One region of the Roseateles sp. GW821-FHT09B06 genome, then DNA from elsewhere that is predicted to be linked to it. Evidence: predicted binding sites of a transcription regulator. Region 1 holds the regulator's gene; each other region holds the start of a gene.
The links. The regulator FNR, encoded in region 1, switches genes on or off when oxygen is low (the NO sensors DNR and NnrR bind a similar motif). The targets are predictions, from matches to a motif close to TTGATNNNNATCAA.
Positions count from the first base shown of each region.

Region 2: the regulator FNR is predicted to act here: its motif matches at 2,211-2,224, upstream of AC07OQ_RS15460 (phenylacetic acid degradation protein PaaY).
Region 3: the regulator FNR is predicted to act here: its motif matches at 2,285-2,298, upstream of AC07OQ_RS23905 (hemerythrin domain-containing protein).
Region 4: the regulator FNR is predicted to act here: its motif matches at 1,420-1,433, upstream of AC07OQ_RS06175 (universal stress protein).

Region 1 is NZ_JBWKPM010000050.1:60-4,264, reverse strand. It holds gene ccoG (cytochrome c oxidase accessory protein CcoG) at 1-1,011, shown strand, start outside; gene AC07OQ_RS24090 (hypothetical protein) at 1,038-1,301, shown strand; gene AC07OQ_RS24085 (hypothetical protein) at 1,363-1,554, shown strand; gene fnr (fumarate/nitrate reduction transcriptional regulator Fnr) at 1,555-2,370, opposite strand; gene hemN (oxygen-independent coproporphyrinogen III oxidase) at 2,469-3,884, shown strand; partial or broken gene AC07OQ_RS24070 (urease accessory protein UreH domain-containing protein) at 3,897-4,205, shown strand, end outside.
Region 2 is NZ_JBWKPM010000017.1:38,722-42,926, reverse strand. It holds gene AC07OQ_RS15465 (YbdK family carboxylate-amine ligase) at 187-1,305, shown strand; gene AC07OQ_RS15460 (phenylacetic acid degradation protein PaaY) at 1,530-2,153, opposite strand; gene AC07OQ_RS15455 (enoyl-CoA hydratase-related protein) at 2,306-3,118, shown strand; gene paaI (hydroxyphenylacetyl-CoA thioesterase PaaI) at 3,124-3,573, shown strand; gene paaK (phenylacetate--CoA ligase PaaK) at 3,593-4,205, shown strand, end outside.
Region 3 is NZ_JBWKPM010000047.1:16,396-20,600, forward strand. It holds gene AC07OQ_RS23895 (response regulator) at 1-211, opposite strand, end outside; gene nosR (response regulator c-di-GMP phosphodiesterase, NosR family) at 186-1,541, opposite strand; gene AC07OQ_RS23905 (hemerythrin domain-containing protein) at 1,651-2,226, opposite strand; gene tkt (transketolase) at 2,365-4,205, shown strand, end outside.
Region 4 is NZ_JBWKPM010000005.1:47,073-51,277, forward strand. It holds gene AC07OQ_RS06165 (DMT family transporter) at 1-525, shown strand, start outside; gene AC07OQ_RS06170 (sulfurtransferase) at 522-1,382, shown strand; gene AC07OQ_RS06175 (universal stress protein) at 1,501-1,935, shown strand; gene AC07OQ_RS06180 (ZIP family metal transporter) at 2,036-2,812, opposite strand; gene AC07OQ_RS06185 (dienelactone hydrolase family protein) at 2,890-3,762, opposite strand; gene AC07OQ_RS06190 (Ppx/GppA phosphatase family protein) at 3,866-4,205, shown strand, end outside.

The DNA of each region.
Region 1 (4,205 bases):
AACAAGCTCTGGCGCAAGGGCGGCAAGCAGCTGGTCTGGATTGCCATCGGCCTGTGGACCGGCTTCAGCTTCGTCGGCTACTTCACGCCGATCAAGGAACTGGGCCGCGAGCTGCTGTCCTTCGGCCTAGGCCCCTGGGAATGGTTCTGGGTGCTGTTCTACGGCTTCGCCACCTATGGCAATGCCGGCTATATGCGCGAGCAGGTGTGCAAATACATGTGCCCCTACGCGCGTTTCCAGAGCGCGATGTTCGACCGTGACACGCTGATCATCAGCTATGACGCCGAGCGCGGCGAGCCGCGCGGTTCGCGCTCCAAGAAGGCCGATCTAAAGGCCCTGGGCCTGGGCTCCTGCATCGACTGCACGCTGTGCGTGCAGGTCTGCCCCACCGGCATCGACATCCGCAAGGGCCTGCAGTACGAGTGCATCGGCTGCGCGGCCTGCATCGACGTCTGCAATGACGTGATGGACAAGATGAGCTATCCGCGCGGCCTGATCCGTTACGACACCGAAAACGGCCTGGCCCAGCACCTGAGCCGCGCCCAGCGCTGGCGCCGTGTGCTGCGCCCGCGGGTGCTGATCTACGGTGCCGTGTTGCTGCTGCTCAGCGGTGCGATGCTGGCCGGCCTGGCGCTACGCGCGCCGTTCCGGGTCGATGTGCTGCGCGACCGCGCCGCGCTGGCGCGCCTGGTCGACGAGGGCCGGATCGAGAACATCTACCGCCTGCAGATCATGAATGCCACCGAGCGCGTGCAGCGCTACCGGGTCGGCGTCGAGGGCCTGCCCGGGCTGGCGCTGGCCAAGCCCCTGGAACTGGAACTGATGCCGGCCGAGGGGCGCTGGGTCGCGCTGGCGCTGCGCCTGCCGCCCGACAGCGCGGCCCGCGCCGGCGCCGGTGCCCATCCCATCCATTTCGAGATCCTGCGCGCGGCGGCGTCCGGCGCGGAGGCGAGCGCGGGCGATGACGCCCGCTCGGTGCGCGAGAAGTCCACCTTCGTGGTGCCGCGCTGAAGCACGCGAGTCAAAGGAGAGAGATCATGTCGAGCAAGCCCTCCGCGAGCCCCGCCGACCCGGCTGCGCCGCGCCCCTGGTGGCGCGAACGCATGATGTGGTTGGTGGTCGGCGGCCCCGGCGCCGTCGTGCTGGCCTCCATCGCCACCCTGGTGCTGGCCATCACCCATCCCGATCCGGTGATCGAGACCCGGGTCGGGCCCTCGGCCGACATGCGCCAGAGCCAGGCCCTGGAGCCGGCGGTCAAGGCGCGCAACCATGCGGCCACCGGCGCTGCTCGGCCTCGCTAGCATGGACGGCGCGGCCGGCCCGGTCGGGCAATCGCGGCCATCGCGGCAATCGCGCCGGCTGATGGCGGCGCTGTGGCCCTCGTTCCTGATGGCGGGCGTGCTGGAGGGGCTGCTGTTCAGCCTGCTGGACCCGGCCGTGCTGGCCGGACCGGCGGGCCTGTCCGCGACCGCGGTCTACAGCCTGGCCTTCCTGTGCTTCTGGGCGGTCACGGCCCTGACTTCGGGCCTGAGCCTGCTGCTGGCAGGCGAATGATCAGCAGTTCGTGCTGTTGATCAGGCGCTGCAGCCCGGCCTGGTCGAGGATGCGGATCTGGCGCTGCTTCACGTCCAGCAGGCCTTCCTCCTGGAACTTGGAGAAGGTGCGCGACACCGTTTCGAGCTTCAGGCCCAGATAGCTGCCGATCTCCTCGCGCGTCATGCGCAGCACCAGGCTGGAGGCCGAGAAGCCGCGCGCCTGCAGGCGCTGGGTCAGGTTCAGCAGGAAGGCCGCCAGGCGCTCCTCGGCGCGCATGCTGCCCAGCAGCAGCATCACGCCATGATCGCGCACGATCTCGCGGCTCATGATCTTGTGGAACTGGTGCTGCAGGTCGGTGAACTCGCGCGACAGCTCTTCCAGCTGGCCATAGGGGATCACGCAGACCTGGGAGTCCTCCAGCGCGACCGCGTCGCAGGAATGGCGGTCGTTGCTGATGCCGTCCAGCCCCAGCAGCTCGCCGGCCATCTGGAAGCCGGTCACCTGGTCGCGCCCGTCCTCTGCCGACACGCAGGTCTTGAAGAAGCCGGTGCGCACAGCGTACAGCGACTGGAAAGTGTCGCCGGTGCGGAACAGGGTGTCGCCGCGGGCCACGTTGCGGCGCGTGGCCACCAGGCTGTCGAGCTGCTCCAGATCCTGCTTCGACATGCCCACCGGCAGGCACAGCTCGCGCAGATTGCAGCTGGAGCAGGCCACCTTGAAGGGCTCGATCTTGATCGGGGGGATCGCGTTGGCGTTCCTGGCCGCCACCCGGCCGGAGCATTCGGCGCCGTTGGCGCTGGCGGGATCCTGCGAGGCTTCTATCGATGTGGACATGATGCTCCTTAAACTTGCAGCGATTGTTGTCGCGGTTTCTCGCATCGGGCTTGATGCACATCAAGGACCCTTTGCTGCCGGCTTGGCAAAGTGGGCCCATGCCTTCCTGCACAACAATTTCCACCGCCGGCCCGGTCATCAACCCGGAGCTGCTGCGCCGATACGATATTGCGGGGCCGCGCTACACCTCCTATCCGACCGCCGATCGCTTCGTCGAGGCCTTCACGGTCCAGCATTATGAACAGGCCCTGGCCCAGCGCGCCAGCGGGGCCCTGGTGGGCGGGGGGGCGCCGCTGTCGCTGTATGTGCATGTGCCCTTCTGCGAATCGGTCTGCTACTACTGCGCCTGCAACAAGGTCATCACCCGCCATCACGAGCGCGCCACCGAGTATCTGCAGGCCCTGGTCAGCGAGATGGACCTGACCCTGGCGCAACTGGGGCGTGCGCCGGCGGTGTCGCAGCTGCACCTGGGCGGCGGTTCGCCGACCTTTCTGAGCGATGCCGAACTGAGCCGCCTGATGCAGGACCTGCGCGAGCGCTTCCGGCTGGAGGCGGGTGCGGAAATCTCGATCGAGGTGGATCCGCGCACCGTCAGCACCGAACGCCTGGCGCATCTGCGGACCCTGGGCTTCAACCGGCTGAGCTTCGGCGTGCAGGATTTCGACCCGGCCGTGCAGCAGGCCGTGCACCGCCAGCAGAGCCACGCCGAGGTGGCGGCCCTGATGGGCGCAGCGCGCACATTGGGCTTCGAGTCCACCAATGTCGACCTGATCTACGGCCTGCCGCTGCAGACGCCGGCCTCCTTCGAGCGCACGGTCGCCCAGGTGGCGGCGCTCAGACCCGACCGCATCGCGCTCTACGGTTATGCGCATCTGCCGGAGCGCTTCAAGCCGCAACGGCGCATCGACAGTGCCCAGCTGCCCCAGGCCGGCGACAAGCTGGCGATGCTGTCGGGCGCGATCGCCGGCTTCATCGCCCAGGGCTACAGCTATATCGGCATGGACCATTTCGCGCTGCCCACCGACTCGCTGGCCGTGGCCAAGCGCCAGGGCCGGCTGCACCGCAACTTCCAGGGCTACAGCACCCAGGCCGACTGCGACCTGATCGGTCTGGGCGTCTCGGCCATCGGCCGGGTCGGCGCCACCTACAGCCAGAACGCCAAGACCCTGGACGAGTACTACGAGACGCTGCGCCAGGGGCGCCTGCCGGTGGTGCGCGGTCTGGCGCTGAACCGCGACGACCTGGTGCGGCGCGCGGTGATCATGGCCCTGATGTGCCAGGGGCGGGTGGAGTTCGAATCGATCGAACTGTCCCACCTGATCAAGGTGCCCGAGTATTTCCGCACCGAGCTGGAGCGCCTGGCGCCGCTGCAGGAGGCCGGCATGGTGATCCTGTCGCCGGGCGCCATCGAGGTGACCGCGCTGGGCTGGTACTTCGTGCGCGCGGTGGCGATGGTGTTCGACCGCTATCTGCAGGCCGACCGCACGCGCGCGCAGTTCTCCAAGATCATCTGACGGCGTCGCGGCATGGACGCTGCACTGCTCGCCTCCGCAGCCCTGATGGGCCTGGCCGGCTCCCCGCATTGCGTGGCGATGTGCGGTGCGGCCTGTGCCGGCCTGGCCGGCGGCGAACGGCGCGCCGCCTGGGGCTTCCAGCTGGCGCGGGGGGCGAGCTATGCGGTCGGCGGCACCCTGGCCGCGGCCAGCGCCGGCTGGGCCGCCCAACTGGGCCAGGCCAGCGCGCTGCTGCGGCCGTTGTGGGTGATGCTGCACATGGCGGCCTTTGCTCTGGGCCTGTACCTGCTGTGGCGCGGCCGCCAGCCGGCCTGGCTGGAG
Region 2 (4,205 bases), on a different contig from region 1:
GGTCGGTGGGCGGGGCGCTGACGCCCGGCCAGGCCATGCTAGGAAAGAAAAACCCCGCCATCGCGTCAGACGGCGCCCCGGGCCCCTGTCGGCGCAGGCCGCAAACTGCGGCGGCGGGGGCTTGGCAGCGCCAATCCGGCGCTGCCTTTTCGTACATTGGCTTGCCAAGTCCGGAAGGAGAAGGCCATGCCCGTGCAAGCATTCACCAGGTCCGTCCCGCTGAGCCTCGGCGTCGAGCTGGAGCTGCAGCTGATCGATCCGATCAACCGCGACCTCAAGCCCGCGGCCATCGAACTGCTGGCGCGGCTCGAGAACGCCGCGCTGCCCGGCATGGTGTCGCCGGAGATCACGCTGTCGATGATCGAGATCTGCACCGCCGTCTGCGCCGGCTACGGCGATGTGCTGGAGCAGCTGCGCTTCACGCGCGACGCCCTGTTGGACGCCGCCAAGCCGCTGAAGGTGGATCTCTGCGGCGGCGGCACGCATCCCTTCCAGCAATGGACCCAGCGCGAGATCTACGACAAGCCGCGCTTCAAGCAGATCACGGGCCTGTACGGCTATCTGGCCAAGCAGTTCACGGTGTTCGGCCAGCATATCCACATCGGCTGCCCGGATGGCGACAGCGCGCTGTGGCTGCTGCAGGCGATGAGCCGCTATGTGCCGTACTTCATCGCGCTGGCCGCGTCCTCGCCCTATGTGCAGGGCGAGGACACGGCCTTCCAGTCGGCGCGGCTGAACACGGTGTTCGCCTTCCCGCTGTCGGGCCAGGCCCCGTTCGAGCTGCGCTGGGAGGATTTCGGCCGCTATTTCGAGCGCATGGAGCGCACCGGCATCGTCGCCAGCATGAAGGATTTCTACTGGGACATCCGGCCCAAGCCCGAGTACGGCACGATCGAGATCCGTGTGCTGGATACGCCGCTGACGGTGGGCCGGGCCGCGGCGCTGGCCGGCTTCGCGCAATGCCTGGCGGCCTGGCTGATGGAGGAGAAGCCGGTGAAGCCGCATGCCGACGATCAGCTGGTCTATACCTACAACCGCTTCCAGGCCTGCCGCTTCGGTCTGGACGCGGTGCTGGTCGACCCGCAGAGTAACGAGCAGTATGTGCTGGGCGAACGGCTGCCGCGGCTGCTGCGGGTCTTGATGCCGGTGGCCGAGCGGCTCGGAGCGCTGCCGGCGCTGGAGCATCTGGCCGATCTGGTGGCGTGGCGCAAGGGCGATGCCGATTGGCTGCGCGGCCTGCGGGCCGGTGGGCGCAGCCTGCCCGGTGTGGTGGCCGCGGCCTGTGAGCGCTGGGCGTCCGACTGAGCTCGTTTCATCGGCTCTCATCGGCTCTTGGTACGTCTCGGCGCCACGCCGCGATCCGGAAGCGGGCCTGGCCGATCAGGCCGGCACCGCTCGGCACCAGGGCGGTGGCCAGCGCCGCCTCGCGCACCTCGGCCACCGACTGCTCGACCTGCCGCACCGTCTGGCGGCCCAGGGGCGTGAGCAGGATGGCCTTGGCGCGGCGGTCCGAGCCCTGTTCCCGGCTGTCACGTGTTTTTGTCGGCGGACGGCGGGGACTTGATCGACCGCAGGGTGCCGTAGCCGGAGTCCGGCAGGCGCGGCCGGTCGGCCTCCTCGGCGCTGAGCGGCTGCACCTCGACCAGGCTGGCCCGGCAGCGGCGGGTCAGCTGCTGGTAGGTCTCGGTGCCTTCCTTCTTCCAGCGCATCTCGTCCTCGGACAGTGCTCGCATCACCTTGGCCGGCAGGCCGGCGATCAGCGACTTCTCGGGCAGCTTCTGGCCGGCGCGCACGAAGGCGCAGGCGGCGACGATGCTGCAGGGACCGACCTCGGCCTCGTCCATCACCACGGCGTTCATGCCCACCAGGGCGTCATGCCTGACCACGCAGCCATGCAGCACCGCGCCATGGCCGATATGGCCATTGACCTCGACCAGGGTCTCGGACTTCGGGAAGCCGTGGATCACGCAGCTGTCCTGCACGTTCGCGCCCTCCTGCAGCACGATGCGGCCGAAGTCGCCGCGCAGCGACGCGCAGGGGCCGACATAGCAGCCGGGGCCGACGACCACGTCGCCGATCAGCACGGCGGTGGGATGCACATGAGCGCTGGGGTGGACGACCGGCGTGACGCCGTCGATGGCATAGCAGGGCATGGGTGTGTTCCTTGTCGGACCTCGGGTTAATCCGAGGAAGTTCAGGGGTCTTGGGACTTGCGCCAAATCAAGCGCGACCTTACGATCTACCGACCGGTCGGTCAATAGTGTTTGACCGACGGCAAAGACAGACGAGTGGAGCGAGACAAACCATGACTGCCACCCCAGAAGCGCTGCTGATCACGAGCCAGGAGGGTGCGGTGCGCACCCTGACGCTGAACCGCCCGGCGGCGCTGAATGCCTTCACCACCGGCCTGCTGGTGCAGTTGCGCGAGGCCCTGGAGGCCGCGGCCGAGGATGCCGGTGTGCGCTGCGTGGTGATCACCGGCGCCGGGCGCGGCTTCAGCGCCGGCCAGGACCTGTCGGATGCGCTGATCAAGCCGCCGCAGGAGCCCGGCGACCAGCCCAAGGACATCGGCCATCTGCTGGACAACTACTACATCCCGCTGGCGCTGCGCCTGCGGGCCATGCCCGTCCCCGTGATCGCCGCGGTGAACGGCGTGGCCGCCGGTGCCGGCGCCAGCCTGGCGCTGAGCTGCGATCTGGTGCTGGCGGCCGAGGGCGCCAGCTTCATCCAGGCCTTTTCCAAGATCGGCCTGATTCCCGACTGCGGCGGCACCTGGCTGCTGCCGCGCCTGGTGGGGCGCGCCAAGGCGCTGGAGCTGGCCCTGCTGGGTGACAAGCTGCCGGCCGCCGAGGCGCAGGCCATGGGCCTGATCTACCGCGCCGTGCCCGATGCCGAGCTGCCGGCCACGGCCCAGGCGCTGGCGCAGAAGCTGGCGCAGATGCCGGTGAAGGCGCTGGCCGCGACGCGCCAGGCCTTCGACGAAGGCCTGCTGATGGATTACGAGAGCGCGCTGAAGAGCGAGTCCCTGCTGCAGAGCCGCCTGGGCTTCGGCACCGACTATCTGGAGGGTACCAATGCCTTCCTGCAGAAGCGCAAGCCCAGCTTCACCGACCGCTGAACGCCATGACGCCACAGCAAATTGCGGAAGCGGTGCGCGATGGCATGCTCGCCAAGGACCGTGCCACCAAGGCCCTGGGCATGGAGATCCGGGCCGTCGGGCCGGGCACCGCCACGCTGGCGATGACGGTGCGCGAGGACATGCTCAATGGTTTCGACATCTGTCATGGCGGCCTGGTCACGACCCTGGCCGACTCGGCCTTCGCCTTCGCCTGCAACTCGTACAACGAGGTGACGGTGGCCTCGGGCTTTGCCATCGACATCATGGCCCCCAGCCGGGCCGGAGACCGGCTGACCGCCGAGGCCCGCGAGGTCTCGCTGGCCGGCCGGACCGGCGTCTACGACATCAGCGTGCGCAACCAGCGCGACGAACTCATTGCGGTGTTCAGAGGCCGCTCCTACCGCATCAAGGGCAGGCCCGTCGTGCCCAACCTTGTGCCGGGACCGGCCGACTGAACCGAGGAGACAAGACATCATGCCCGTGAAGACCCCCGCCCCCGGCGACCTGGAGACTATCGAGAAGGCCAGCCGCGACGAGTTGCAGGCCCTGCAGCTGCAGCGCCTGAAGTGGACGCTCAAGCATGCCTACGAGAACGTGCCGCACTACAGGGCCGCCTTCGACGCCAAGGGCGTGCATCCCGACGACCTGAAGAGCCTGGCCGACCTGGCCAAGTTTCCGTTCACGACCAAGAAGGACCTGCGCGACAACTACCCCTTCGGCATGTTCGCCGTGCCGCGCGAGAAGGTCTCGCGCATCCATGCCAGCTCGGGCACGACCGGCAAGCCGACCGTCGTGGGCTACACCGCCAAGGACATCGACACCTGGGCGAACCTGGTGGCGCGCTCGATCCGCGCCTCCGGCGGCCGGCCCGGCGACATCATCCATATCGCCTATGGCTATGGCCTGTTCACCGGCGGCCTGGGCGCGCATTACGGTGCCGAGCGCGCCGGCTGCACCGTGATCCCGATGTCCGGCGGCCAGACCGAGAAGCAGGTGCAGCTGATCCAGGACTTCAGGCCCGACATCATCATGGTCACACCGAGCTATATGCAGGTGATCGTCGAGGAGTTCGCGCGCCAGGGCCTGG
Region 3 (4,205 bases), on a different contig from region 1:
GCAGGGCGACGCCGTCCAGCCCGGGCATGCGGTAGTCCGAGAGCGCCAGCGCGAACGCACATTCGCCGGCGCGCGCCAGCGCCGCCAGCGGATCGGTATGGAGCTCCAGCTCCCATTGCTGGCCCTGCTCGCGCTGGCCCAGGCGCAGACTGCGCTGCAGCGCGCTGAGGACATGGGGTTCGTCGTCAACGAGCAGGATGCGCGGTTTCATGATGGGCGGGCTCCGGTGGCGTGGCGAGGGTGGGCCGGCGCACATGCAGGCTCAGCTTGAAGCCCGCGCGCTCGATGAACTCGTGGATCTGCCGCACCCTCTGGGCGTCGAAGCAGAAGCCGGTCGCCAGCAGCAGGGTGCCCTGCGGGCTCAGCAGGTTGCGCGCCAGCACCATGCCCGGGCGCAGCTCGGCGGCCGGGATCAGGACGTCATCGTCCTCGTCCGGCGGCGCCTCGGCCAGCACCTGCTGGAAGGCCAGCACGACGGCCGGCTCGTAGCGCAGGCCGGCACCGTTGGCGATCACGGCGGCGGCCTCGGCGCTGCTCGGCCGCTTCTGGGCCAGGCGGCCGGAGAGCAGGCCGTGGAAATGGGCGGCCAGGCCCAGGGCCTGGGCCGCCAGCGGCAGCTCGGCGCCGCCCAGCCCGTCGGGATGGCCGCGGCCGTCGGTGCGCTCGTCCTGCCAGCGCACGAGGCGCGCGGCGCGTTGCAGCCGCGGCAGGGCCAGCAGGGCGGCCTCGGCATTCAGGCTGTGCTGGCGGTAGCGTGCCAGCTCTTCGCCGTTCATCAGCGAGACCGGTTTGCGCAACAGGGCGTCGGGCAGGCCGATCTTGCCGATCTCGTGCAGCAGGCCGGCGCTGAAAACGTCCAGGCAGACGCTCGAGTCCTGACCCAGGCGCTCGGCGATGCGGCGCGCCAGCAGCGCCACCCGGCGCGAATGGCCGGCGCTGCCGCCCTCGCGCAGCTCCAGCAGGCCGCCGAACACGTCGAGCGAGAGCAGGAACTGCTGCTCCAGCTCGGCATAGGTCTGCTCCAGAAAGCTGTTGACCTGGGCGATCTCCTGGGTGCGCGCCAGCACGCGGCGCTCCAGCGAGCTGTTGGCGGCCTGCAGCTGCTCGTTCTGTTCGGTGGTGAGCTGCTGCAGCCGCCGGTTCTCGCGCGCCAGGCGGCGCCGCTCCAGGCCCTCGCGCACGACCAGCAGCAGGTCCTGGTCCTCCCAGGGCTTGGCGATGTAGCGGTGGATCTCGCCGCGGTTGATGGCGGCGATGGTGGCGCTGATGTCGGCATAGCCGGTCAGCAGGATGCGCACCAGCTCGGGCCAGCGCTGGCGCACCTGTTCGAGGAACTGCGCGCCGTCCATCGCGGGCATGCGCATGTCCGACACCACCAGGTCCACGGCTTCCGTCTCGAGCAGGGCCAAGCCGGCGGCGGCGTTTTCGGCCAGCAACACCCGATAGCCCTCGGGCCGGAACAGGCGCCGCAGCGCGCTGAGGATCGAGGACTCGTCGTCCACGAACAAGATCGTGGCCTGCTCTGACGCGGTTACGGTCATGCCGTCTCCCTGCCGCTGTCGAATGAGGATGGCCGCAGTCTATGCCAGGGCCGCGCGCTCTCAAATACCCCCCCGCGCCGGCGGGTGCCGCCGGGCCGGGCGGCGCGGCTCAGGCGGTGGGGGGCATGCCCAGGCCCAGCGGCGCCGGTGTCAGACGCAGGATGCGCTGAAACAGATCCTGATACATCTCCTCCGGTGCGTGGCCGGTCAGCGGGTCGCGGTTGGCGGCGAAGGCGGCGTCGAGCTCGATCCAGTCCGCGGGACCCAGCACGCGCTGTGCCAGCGGCAGGACCTCGCGTTCCTCCAGGGCCATGTGCCGCAGATAGGCGTCGACATAGCGCTGCGCGGCGCTCTCGAAGGCCTCGCGGCGCGGCGCCCCGAGCAGCTCGTAGGCCAGCAAGGCATGCTGCAGCGCGCGCACGGCGCGCTCGCCGCGTTCGTGCTCGGCGTCCAGCTGGTCGAGCAGTTCGCGGGCCTGCGGCGCCAGCGCCCGCAGCCGCGCGAACAGCAGCTCGCTTTCCTTGGGGTGGTGCAGGCGCTCGGGGAACTCGTCCACATAGAACAGCATCGCGCGCAGCGCGTCGAAATCGGGCCGCGGCCGGCGCGCCATCAGGAGCAGCGTGTGCAGCATCGCGGCCAGCGCACCATGCTCGGCACGGATGATCTGAAGGGTCTTGGGCTCCATGGGCGTGCTCCTGCGACTGCTGCAGGCTCAAGCCTGAGGCCGGCCGCCCGCCAGGGCCTTGCTCCAGGTCAAGCCGGGGTGGATCCGGCACCCAAGTAAAATCCCGGGTTTTCCCACCCGCAACTCCTGCCCTCGACCATGGCCGACACCGCTGCTGCAAGCAAACCCACCCTGATGGCCAATGCCATCCGCGCATTGGCGATGGACGCCGTGCAGCAGGCCAATTCCGGCCATCCCGGAGCGCCGATGGGCATGGCCGACATCGCCGTCGCGCTGTGGGGCCGCCACCTGCGCCACAACCCGGCCAACCCGCACTGGGCCGACCGCGACCGCTTCGTGCTGAGCAACGGCCATGGCTCGATGCTGATCTATGCGCTGCTGCACCTGACGGGCTACGAGCTGCCGATGGCCGAGCTGAAGGCCTTCCGCCAGCTGCACAGCAAGACCCCGGGCCATCCCGAGGTGGGCATCACCCCCGGCGTCGAGACCACCACCGGCCCGCTGGGCCAGGGCATCACCAATGCGGTGGGCCTGGCGCTGGCCGAGAAGATGCTGGCCAAGGAGTTCAACCGCGAGCAGCACCGGGTCGTCGACCACCACACCTACGCCTTCCTGGGCGACGGCTGCCTGATGGAGGGCATCAGCCACGAGGCCTGCGCGCTGGCCGGCGCCTGGAAGCTGAACAAGCTGATCGCGATCTACGACGACAACGGCATCTCGATCGACGGCCAGGTCGAGCCCTGGTTCATCGACGACACGGCCAAGCGCTTCGGGGCCTATGGCTGGAACGTGGTGGGCCCGGTGGACGGCCATGATGTCGACGCGGTGGACGCCGCCATCGCCCGGGCCAAGCAGAGCAGCGACAAGCCCTCGCTGGTGATCGCCAAGACCCATATCGGCAAGGGCTCGCCGAACCGCGCCAACACCGCCAAGGCCCATGGCGAGCCGCTCGGCCCGGAGGAGATCATGCTGACCCGCGATGCGCTGGGCTGGGTGCACGAGCCCTTCCACCTGCCGGCCGAGGTCTACGCCGCCTGGGACGCCAAGGACGCCGGCGCCAAGCTGGAGAGCGACTGGGACGCGCGCTTCGACGCCTATGCCGAGGCCCATCCCGAGCTGGCCGCCGAGTTCCAGCGCCGCATGGCCGGCGTGCTGCCGGAGAACTTCGCGCAGGTGGCGGTGGACGCGGTCGTCAAGGCCCATGGCGAGGCCCAGACCGTGGCCAGCCGCAAGGCCAGCCAGCTGGCGCTGGAGCATTTCACCGCCGCGCTGCCCGAGCTGCTGGGCGGCAGCGCCGACCTGACCGGCTCGAACCTGACCAACACCAAGAGCACGCCGGCCTTCCGCCTGGAAGCCGACGGCGGCGCCAACGGCGGCCGCCACATCAACTACGGCGTGCGCGAGTTCGGCATGGCCGCGATCATGAACGGCCTCGCCCTGCATGGCGGCTACATCCCCTACGGCGGCACCTTCCTGACCTTCAGCGACTACAGCCGCAACGCGATCCGCATGGCCGCGCTGATGAAGCAGCGCGTCATCCATGTGTTCACGCACGACTCGATCGGCCTGGGCGAGGACGGCCCGACCCACCAGTCGATCGAGCATGTCTCCAGCCTGCGCCTGATCCCCGGCCTGGACGTCTGGCGACCGGCCGACACGACCGAGACGGTCGTCGCCTGGACCATGGCGATCGGCAACGCCCAGCGCCCCAGCGTGCTGGCGCTGTCGCGCCAGAACCTGGCCTATGCCGCGAAGACCGCGGTGGACGAGATCGCCAAGGGCGGCTACGTGCTGAGCGAGCCCGCCGCCGTGGGTCTGAAGAAGAAAAAGCCCCAGGCCGTGATCATCGCCACCGGCTCCGAGGTGCAACTGGCCCTGGCCGCGCAGCAGCAGCTGGCCGTGGCCGGCATCGCGGTGCGCGTCGTGTCGATGCCCTCGACCAGCGTGTTCGACCGCCAGGATGCCAAGTACAAGGCCGG
Region 4 (4,205 bases), on a different contig from region 1:
GCCGTGCTGCTGGGCTTCGTCGGCGTGGCCCTGATCCTGCGGCCGACGATCGACCAGCAGCAGCTCTGGCATGGCCTGGCCGGCCTGCTGTCCGGCATGCTGTCGGCGCTGGCCTATCTGCAGGTCACCTCGCTGGGTCGCGCCGGCGAGCCCGAGATCCGCATCGTGTTCTATTTCTCGGCGGGCGGCGTGATCGCCGGCGCCCTCAGCACCCTGGCCGCCGGCGAATGGCATGCCCATGGCCTCAAGGGCGCCGCCCTGCTGCTGGCCGTCGGCCTGCTGGCCACCACGGCCCAGCTGCTGATGACGCGCGCCTATGGCACCGGCAAGACCCTGGTCAACGCCAGCCTGCAATACTTGGGCATCGTGTTCTCTTTCATCTATGGTGTGGCCCTGTTCAAGGATGCCATCACCTGGAGCGCGCTGGCCGGCATGGCGCTGATCGTCGGCGCCGGACTGGCCGCCACCCTGCTGCGCGCGCGCAGCACCCCCAAGGACAGCCAACATTCCGTCACCGAATCATGAGCGACGCTTACCAAACCCTGATCTCCGTCTCCCAGCTGCAGGCCCTGCGGGCTGGCGCCCGCCCGCTGCTGCTGCTGGACCTCGGCTTCGACCTGGCCGACACCGCCGCCGGCGAAACTGCCCATGCCCAGGGCCATCTGCCCGGCGCCCATTACCTGCACCTGGACCGCGACCTGAGCGCGCCCAAGACGGGCACCGATGGGAAGTTCCGGGGCCGCCACCCGCTGCCCGAGCGCATGGCCTTCGCCGCGCGCCTCGCCGGCCTGGGCCTGAATGCCGACACCCAGGTGGTCTGCTACGACGCCCAGGGCGGCGTCTACGCGGCGCGCGCCTGGTGGATGCTGCGCTGGCTGGGGCACGGCGCGGCGGCCGTGCTGGACGGGGGCCTGCAGGCCTGGACGGCCGCAGGGGGAGCCCTGGAAACCGCCGTGCCGACGGCCCATGCCGGAGACTTCCGGCCCGGCACTCCGCTGGTCGAGGCCCTGGACGCCGACACGCTGCAGGCCGGCCTGGGCCGCTTGCGCCTGATCGATGCGCGCGCGCCGGAGCGCTTTCGTGGCGAGGTCGAGCCGCTGGACCGCCAGGCCGGCCATATCCCCGGCGCCAGCAACCGCCTGTTCAAGCTGAACCTGGCCGAGAACGGCCTGTTCAAGCCCGCCGCGCAGCTGAAGCAAGAATTCGAGGCCCTGCTGCCCCCGCAGGACGCCGCGGGCGTGGTGCACCAGTGCGGCTCGGGCGTCACCGCCTGTCACAACCTGCTGGCCATGGAATATGCGGGGCTGCTAGGCTCAAAACTCTATCCGGGCTCCTGGAGTGAATGGTCGGCCGATCCGCGCCGCCCGATTGCAAAAGCCTGACGCAAGAACCTGACGGCCCATGCCCAAAGACCAAGGCTTGACGTAAAGCAAGACAAGCGCGCTCGCGCGAGGCAAGATAACTCCAGGGTCCGAGCCCGGGCCTGCAAGGAGGTTTGCCATGTTCAAGCGCATCGTCATTCCCACCGACGGCTCCGACATCACCGCCAAGGCGGTCGACACCGCCATTGCGATGGCCAAGGTCCACGGCGCCCGGCTCTATGCCGTCAGCGTCAAGGAGCCCTTCCCCTACAGCGCGGTCTCGGAGATGCAGCCCACCCCGCCGCAGGAGTTCTTCGACGCTCAGGAGCGCATCGCCGCCGCGCGGGTCCGCACCGTGGCGAGCGCGGCCGAGGCCGCCGGCGTGCCCTGCGAGGGCCACACGGTCGAGGCCCTGCACGCCTGGGAGGCCATCATCGAATATGCCGGGCGCAACGAGGCCGACCTCGTCGTGATGGCCTCGCATGGCCGGCGCGGCTTCCAGGCCCTGCTGCTGGGCAGCGAGACGCAGAAGCTATTGACCCACTGCACGATCCCGGTCCTGGTGGTGCGTTAGAAACCACTCCCTACGCGCTGCGCGCGCCCCCTCAAGGGGGCACGCCCGTAGGACCGGCAGAGCCGGATCCTCGGGCGTCGCTGGGTTTGGATAGCGCTGCTCAGTGGGAATGGGCGCCGCCCGAGACGGCGAGCACGAGCGACAGCCCGGCCGCCAGCCAGGCCAGCTGGGCCAGCGTCTCGCGCCAGGGCAGGCGGCGCTGCAGTTGCGGGATCAGGTCCGCCACCGCCACATAGATGAAGCTGCTCGAGGCCACCACCAGCAGGTAGGGAAACAAGGCCTCCCAGGCGCCGACCACGAAGTAGCCGAGGATGCCGCCCAGCACCGCGGCCAGACCGGAGATCGCGTTGTAGACCAGGGCGCGGACGCGCGTGAAACCGGCATTCAGCAGCACGATGTAGTCGCCCACCTCCTGCGGGATTTCGTGCGCGATGATGGCCAGCGAGGTGGCCACGCCCAGGCGCGTGTCGGCCAGGAAGGCGGCGGCGATGATGATGCCGTCGCAGAAGTTGTGGATCGAGTCGCCCACCAGCACCGACAGGCCGCCGCGGCCGGCCTGCTCGGAGTCGAAATGGTGGTGATGGTGGTGGCCGTCGCCCTCGTGATGGTGGGTATGGCGGTACAGCTCGGCCTTCTCCAGCAGGAAGAAGAACATCAGGCCGGCCAGCAGGGTCAGGAACAGCTCGTGCGGGCTGGCCTGGCCCTCGAAGGCCTCGGGCAGCACATGCAGCAGCGCCGTGCCCAGCAGCACGCCGGTCGACAGGCTGACCAGATGCTTGACCACCCGGCCCAGCAGGCTGACGGTCAGGCTGGCGGCGATCAGCACCGACAACAGCCCGCCGATCAGGGTCGCGAGCACGATGTAGAAAAGGGTCATGGGGTTCCCGTCAGACAAAAAACAAACCGCGCCCCGCTGAGCTCGGGCGCGGTTTGCTGGCGAACAAGGCCCGGCGTTCAGGCCACGCCGTTGGCCTTGAACCAGGCCAGGCAGCGCTTCCATCCGTCCTCGGCCGCCTCCTTGCGATAGCTGGGGCGATAGTCGGCATGGAAGGCGTGCGGCGCGTCCGCATAGACATGGAACTCGCTGCGCTTGGCGGCCGCCGAGCCTTGGGCCAGGGCGGTCTTCATTTTATCCACCGTGTCAAGCGGGATGCCGGGGTCCTGGCCGCCATAGAGGCCCAGCACCGCCCCGTGCAACTGGCCGGCCAGGTCCACGGGGTGCCTGGGTGTCAGCGGCGTGGCGTTGCCCACCAGGCGGCCGTACCAGGCCACGCCGGCCTTCAGCCCGGGGTTGTGCGCCGCGTAGAGCCAGGTGATGCGGCCACCCCAGCAGAAGCCGGTGATGCCCAGCTTGGCGATATCGCCCCCCTGCGCCTTGGCCCAGGCCACCGTAGCGTCCAGATCGCGCATCACCTGCTCGTCCGGCACCTTGTTGATCACCTCGGCCACCAGCTTGGCGATCTCGCCGTAGCTGCCGGCATCGCCCTGGCGCACGAACAGCTCGGGCGCGATCGCCAGATAGCCCTGCCTGGCGAAGCGCCGCGCCACGTCCGCGATGTGCTCGTGCACGCCGAAGATCTCGCTGACCACCAGCACCACCGGCGGGTTCTTGGCACCGGCCGGCTGGGCGCGGTAGGCCGGCATCTTGAACTCGCCCACCGGGATCATGACCTCGCCGACCTCGAGGCCCTGCGCATCGGTCTTGAGGGTCTGGGCCGTCACCGGCAGCACGGCGGCCGCGAAACCGCTGCCGACCGTGGTGCGCACGAAATCGCGGCGGTTGAAGTCACGGCCGGGGGCCAAGCTGTCCACATCGTTCTTCAGCATCGTCATTGCTCCTGTCGGGGGGCCGGGGAAAGCTGACGCATTCTAGGCAGGCACGCCGAACTCTGCAGGAGTTCGTCATGGGTTTGCCGCGACAATCGCGGCCATGATTTTGCCCACGAGCACTTCCCCCGCCGCCCTTGCCGCCATCGACATGGGCTCCAACAGCTTCCGGCTGGAGATCGCCCAGCTGCAGCGCGGCCGCTACAAGCGCCTCACCTACCTGAAGGAAACCGTCAGACTGGGGGCAGGTCTTGACGCCGAGGGCATGCTGACCGAGGCCGCCATGCAGCGCGGTCTGGACTGCCTGGCGCGTTTTGCAACCCAGTTGCAGGGGTTTGCGCCGGAACGGGTGCGCGCCGTCGCCACCCAGACCCTGCGCGAGGCGAAAAACCGCGACGCCTTCCTGCAGCGCGCCGAGGAAGCGGTGGGGCATCGCATCGAGG